One region of the Clostridium sp. ETTB3 genome, then DNA from elsewhere that is predicted to be linked to it. Evidence: predicted binding sites of a transcription regulator. Region 1 holds the regulator's gene; the other holds the start of a gene.
The links. Region 1 encodes Rex, which represses fermentation and respiration genes when NADH is low (regulators of the CRP and FNR family bind a similar motif). Its sites were predicted from a motif close to ATTGTTAANNNNTTAACAAT; they were not measured.
Positions count from the first base shown of each region.

Region 2: adhE (bifunctional acetaldehyde-CoA/alcohol dehydrogenase) is a predicted target of Rex. The motif match lies at 1,950-1,969, and genes of this name have one in related genera.

Region 1 covers NZ_CP199832.1:376,846-380,289, forward strand. The annotation lists gene ACUN06_RS01805 (heavy metal translocating P-type ATPase) at 1-798, shown strand, start outside; gene ACUN06_RS01810 (redox-sensing transcriptional repressor Rex) at 1,200-1,823, shown strand; gene ACUN06_RS01815 (short-chain-enoyl-CoA hydratase) at 2,283-3,092, shown strand; gene ACUN06_RS01820 (acyl-CoA dehydrogenase) at 3,182-3,444, shown strand, end outside.
Region 2 covers NZ_CP199832.1:1,892,422-1,895,865, reverse strand. The annotation lists gene ACUN06_RS09320 (ABC transporter permease) at 1-595, shown strand, start outside; gene ACUN06_RS09315 (ABC transporter ATP-binding protein) at 561-1,364, shown strand; gene adhE (bifunctional acetaldehyde-CoA/alcohol dehydrogenase) at 2,056-3,444, shown strand, end outside.

The DNA.
Region 1 (3,444 bases):
GGTGAAGCAAATTCTAACCATCCAATTGCAGTATCTATTGCAGAAGCATATGGAAAGAAAATTAATAAAAATGAAATTGAAAGTTATAAAGAAGTTGCTGGTCATGGTGTTGAAGCAATAATAAGGGGGAAAAATGTCTTATTAGGAAATTCAAAATTAATGATTAAAAATAATATTTTTTATGATAAAGTAAATACAATTGGGACTATAGTTCATATTGCAATTAATTCAGAATATAAAGGAAATATAATAATTTCAGATGAAATAAAGGAAAATGTAAAAGAAGCAATAGTAGAATTAAAAAATGCAGGAATTAAAAAGACTGTAATGCTTACTGGAGATAGTAAGGAAGTTGCTGAAAAAGTTGCAAATGATATTGGAATTGATGAAGTATACTCTGAATTATTACCAAGTGATAAGGTAAATAAATTAGAAGAAGTTTTAAATAAAAAAGTAGGAAATGGTAAAGTATTATTTGTTGGTGATGGAATTAATGATGCTCCAGTTTTAGCTAGAGCAGATATTGGAATTGCCATGGGAGGAGTAGGATCTGATGCGGCAATTGAAGCAGCTGATGTAGTATTAATGAAAGATAAAATAGAATCTATTTCAGATGCTATAAGAATATCAAGAAAAACAAATAAGATATTATGGCAAAATATAATTTTCTCATTATTTATAAAGGTTGTTGTTATGATATTAGTTGTAGCAGGATTAACAAATATGTGGGCTGCTGTATTTGCAGATGTTGGAGTAACTTTATTAGCAGTATTAAATTCAATGAGGATAATTCGATGAATATTGACAAATTATAATAAGATAATTATAATTAAATAAGTCCAGAAAAATTTTAGGCAAAAGGGAATGGTGTACAAGATCATTTTAGCTCTTGTTGCAAAGTAGAAAGGTTTTAAGCTTGACTACGAATATTTATGAGACTTATGTATAACGCATCTGCTACGTTATACATAAGTCTCTGTTTTTAGGAAAAATAATAAGATATATTAAAATTGTTAATACTATATTTATTAATATAGTATTAATTAAATTTAAAAATAGAAAAAAATGAAATTTTATAATGTAAATAAAATTTTTTACAAATTATTAAATTAATAGATTAAAAGTGAAAAGTATGTTATTATATTATCAAAGTTTAGTAAAAGGAAAATTATTGAATAGATTAAGGAGATTCATATACTATGGAAAAAAAGAAAAATGTCTCTATGGCAGTAATTAAAAGATTACCAAAATACCATAGATATTTGAAAGAGCTGATGAGAAATGATGTAGATAGAATTTCATCAAAAGAATTAGGTGAAAAAATAGGATTTACAGCATCTCAAATTAGACAAGATTTAAATAATTTTGGGGATTTTGGGCAACAAGGTTATGGCTATAATGTAAAGGAATTGTATAAACAAATTAGCTTAATTTTAGGGTTGGATAAAGAATATACTGGAGTAATAATAGGTGCTGGTAACCTAGGGCAAGCAATTGCTAATTATAGCAGATTTTCAGAATTAGGATTATCTATTGATGGAATATTTGATGCAAATCCAAAACTTATTGGAATGAGAATAAGGGATGTAGAAATAAAGGATATTGATACATTAGGTAATTATTTAGAAAATAATAATATTAATATTGGAATTATTTGTGTTCCAAGAATTAATGCACAAAAGGTTTGTGACCTTTTAGTTAAGGGTGGAATAAAAGGAGTATGGAACTTTGCACCAGTAGATTTAGTAGTACCAGACGATGTTAAGGTTGAAAATGTTCATTTATCTGAAAGTTTATTGACATTAGTATATTTAATGAAATAAGAATAAATTTAAAAAAATAACAAATTAAAAAAAAGTTTTGAAAAAACTTAATTTTAATTTGTTATTTTTTTATCTACAAAAGTATAAAATTTTTCATAGCTTAAAGTTATCAATATTAATGTATATGAAAATTTAAAACTATAAGATTGATAACATTTAAAAGTTTATATAAATTAATAAATGTTTTATTAATTTTATAATTGAAATTATAAAATTAAGATAGTTAAACCAAACATTAACAAGAAATAAATTGAAAAAATGTAATATTTATACCGAATAGTAAAATATTAATTGCAAATGGTAAAATTAGATATTATAATTAAAAGTAGGTTATGATTATTCAGAATCTTCTAACCAAAGATGAGGAAAAAGAATGTTTTTTTGAATTGATTTGTTAATAATATAACAAAGAAAAGGGTGTTTATGTGAAAAAATGGGTATAAAGGGGAAGAAGAATTTATGGAAATCAAAAATGTTATTTTAGAACAAGAATTAAAAAATTTAATTCTTGAAAAGGAAGGTAAATTAGCTATTGTAACAATAAATAGACCTAAAGCATTAAATGCTTTAAATTCAGAAACTTTAAAGGAACTAGATTCAGCAATTACTAATATTGAAAATGATAATAATATTTATTGTGTAATAATTAAAGGTGCAGGAGAAAAATCTTTTGTTGCTGGAGCTGATATAGCAGAAATGAAGGATTTAGATGCAAAAGGTGGAGAAGAATTTGGGGTTTTAGGTAATAAAGTTTTTAGAAAAATTGAAAGTTTAAATAAGCCTGTTATAGCTGCGATATCTGGATTTGCCTTAGGTGGAGGTTGTGAATTAGCAATGGCTTGCGATATTAGAATTGCTTCAGAAAAAGCTAAGTTTGCTCAACCAGAAGCTGGACTTGGAATTACACCAGGGTTTGGTGGAACCCAAAGATTACCTAGAATAGTTGGCTTAGGAAAAGCTAAAGAAATGATTTACACATGTGCAATGATTAAGGCTGATGAAGCATTAAGAATTGGATTAGTTAATAAGGTTGTTCCATTAGAAAATTTAATGGATGAAGCAAAGAAAATGGCAGATGTTATTTGTGCAAATGCTCCAATAGCAGTAAGACAATGCAAAGATGCAATAAATAGAGGAATGCAAGTTGATATAGATAAAGCAATTGAAATTGAAGCAAATGATTTTGGACAATGCTTTGATTCAGAAGACCAATTAGAAGGAATGACTGCATTTTTAGAAAGAAGAGAAAAGAACTTTAAAAACAAGTAAATTAAATTAAATTTAAATATATAGATGTGTATTGCAGAAAATTTTGTATTTCACGCATAAAGATGGTATTACAGGGAGGTAAAAAAGTAATGGATTTTGGATTAACTAGAGAACAAGAGTTAGTGAGACAAATGGTTAAAGAATTTGCAGTTAATGAAGTAAAACCAATAGCTGCTGAAATCGATGAAACAGAAAGATTTCCAATGGAAAATGTAAAGAAAATGGGCGAGCTAGGCATGATGGGTATTCCATTCCCTAAGGAGTTAGGTGGATCTGGCGGCGATGTATTATCATATATAATAGCTGTTGAAGAATTATCAAAAGTTTGTGCGACAACAGGGGTTATTCTTTC
Region 2 (3,444 bases), 1.3 Mb from region 1:
ACCTTTATTTAATACAAATTATATTTTTAAGGGTACTAAGATAAGTCCAATATTTATCATTTTAGCAATAGTAATAGTTGTAAAAGTTATTTTAGACTTATATTTAAAAACTAAAAGTGGATTTTTACTTACAGCAGTAGGAGATAATGAACAAGTAGTATCTTCACTTGGAGTAAATAAAAACTTAGTAAAAGTTTTAGGATTGGCAATTAGCAATGGATTAGTATCATTAGCAGGATCATTAACAGCTCAGCACCAAGGATTTTCAGATGTTACTATGGGAACAGGTATAGTAGTAATGGGATTAGCTGCAGTAATAATAGGTGTATCTATATTTGGAAAGATATCATTTATAAAAGTTACTACTTTATCCATATTTGGAGCTATTATATATAAATTAGTAATAGCAGTTGCTTTATGGATGAAATTAAATCCAAATGACTTAAAGATATTAACAGCTGTTTTAGTTGCAATAGCACTAGCTGCAAATAATAATGTATTTAAATTTAAACGTAAAAAGAGTAATACAAAATCAATTAATGATAAGGGTGGTGATGATGATGCTAAAGATTCTGGGATTATGCAAAGTTTTTAATACTAACACCATAAATGAAAATAAGGTTTTTGATAATTTTAATGTTGATATAAAGAAAGGTGAATTTGTTACTATTATTGGTTCTAATGGAGCTGGAAAATCAACTTTATTAAATTTAATAAGTGGAAATATAAGTGTTGATTCTGGATTAATATTATTAGATGGAAAAGATGTATCTCATAAAGATGAATTTAAACGAGCAAAGCAAATAGGAAGAGTATATCAAAATCCATCATTAGGTGTATCACCTAACATGACAATATTAGAAAATTTATCATTAGCAGATAATAAAGGTAAAAGATATGGCCTTTCCTTTGGGATTAATAAAAAAAGAATAGATTATTATAAGGAATTATTAACTAAGATTGATTTAGGATTAGAAAATAAGCTTTATAATAAGGTTACATTATTATCAGGAGGACAAAGACAAGCATTAACATTAATGATGGCTGTTATGTCTGAACCAAAATTATTACTTCTTGATGAACATACAGCTGCTTTAGATCCTAAAACATCAGCTAAGGTTATGGAAATTACTAAGGAAGTTGTTAAGGAAAAGGGGATTACTACAATAATGGTAACTCATAATATGAAGCATGCTTTAGAATGTGGAAATAGATTGCTTATGATGCATCAAGGAAAAATAATTATTGATGTTAAGGGAAAAGAAAAGAAAAATTTAACTACAGAGAAGTTAATGGAGATGTTTAGCAAAGCAAATGCATTAGGTGAATTAAGTGATAGGAGTTTATTAACATCTCTTGCTTAATAGATAAAAAATAAATATATATAGCATATGCTCCCTTTATGGTAGATTGGTTTATAAATTTAAACTGTTTATCATAATGGGAGCATATTATTTAATTGATATTTTGTTATATGACCTGGACTAAATTAAAGTTGATTTTATAAGATATATAAATACTATATTTTTAAAATTTCTTAATTCAAAATAAAGTAATTATACTTTAAATTATATATATTTAATACTTAATATAAATCAATTACTAAAACAAAGATTATTATATAAATAAAATATTATGATTAGGGAAAAAAATAATTTAGTAAAAAAATAAATTGAAATGTAAGTATTATAATTAGATAAAAGGGGATTGTTATTAATATAACGATAGTGGTTTTGAGAGTTAAATATAATAAATAATTAAATTATAGTATTAATGGGAAAAAGCCTTTTAGTAATTTGAAAAGAATGTCTAAAATAATATTAAGTGGGTAAAAATATTTCTTATAATGAGAAATAAGGGGATTATAGGAAAAATAAAAAATAAAATTTAAAAAAATTAAAAAAAAAGTTTGACAAAAATTAAACAAGCTAGTACAATAAGGTTGTGGGTAAGTTAAAAAGTTAACAATTAAAATAAAAACTTAACAAAGCCACTGAAATTAAGAGATTAATTAAAAATTATTATAAATATTGAGTATTTAGGAGGATGTAATAAATGAAAGTTACAAACGCTCAAGAATTAACAGCAAGAATTAAACAATTAAGAGAAGCACAAAAGAAATTCGCTACTTACACTCAAGAGCAAGTAGACGAAATATTTAGACAAGCAGCTTTAGCAGCTAACCATAACAGAATTAAGTTAGCTAAATTAGCTGTAGAAGAAACTGGAATGGGAATAGTTGAAGATAAAGTTGTAAAAAACAACTTTGCTGCTGAATATATATATAACCAATATAAAAATATGAAAACTTGTGGAGTTTTAGAAGAAGATAAAACAAGTGGAATCACTAAGGTAGCAGAACCAATCGGTGTTATATCTGCCATAGTTCCAACAACAAACCCAACATCAACAGCAATATTCAAGTGTTTAATAGCTTTAAAGACTAGAAATGCTATAATAATATCTCCACATCCAAGAGCTAAAAATGCTACAATAGAAGCAGCTAGAATAGTTTTAGAAGCTGCAGTTAAAGCAGGAGCTCCAGAAGGAATAATAGGATGGATAGATCAACCATCAGTTGAATTATCACAAAACGTTATGAGAGAATCAGATATAATATTAGCTACAGGTGGTCCAGCAATGGTTAAGGCTGCTTACTCATCAGGAAGACCAGCTTTAGGGGTTGGAGCAGGTAACACTCCAGCAATAATTGATGAATCAGCTCACATTAAAATGGCTGTAAACTCAATATTACTTTCTAAGACATTTGATAACGGTGTTATCTGTGCATCAGAACAATCAATCATTGTTTTAGAAGAAGTTTATGATGAAGTTAAGAAAGAATTAGCTGAAAGAGGAGCATATATCCTTAAAGGTGAAGAAATAGATAAAGTTAGAAGCATAATCTTAAATGAAAAAGGTGGATTAAATGCTGACATGGTTGGTCAATCTGCTTATAAGATTGCTAAGATGGCAGGAGTTAACGTTCCAGAAAGCGCTAAAGTTTTAGTTGGAGAAGTTACTTCAGTTGAATTAGAAGAACCATTCTCACATGAAAAATTATCTCCAGTATTAGCTATGTACAAAGCTAAATCATTTGAAGAAGCTTTAGATAAAGCTGATAGATTAATTGAATTAGGTGGTATGGGTCATACATCAGTTTTATACACTGATCAATTAAAGAATAGAGATAGAGTATTAACATTCGGTGAAAGAATGAAAACTGCTAGAACATTAATTAACATGCCAGCAGCTCAAGGGGCTATCGGAGACTTATTTAACTTCAAGTTAGCACCATCATTAACATTAGGATGTGGATCATGGGGAGGAAACTCAGTTTCAGAAAATGTTGGTCCTAAGCACTTAATTAATGTTAAGAGCATTGCTGAAAGGAGAGAAAATATGCTTTGGTTTAGAGTTCCAGAAAAAACTTACTTCAAATAC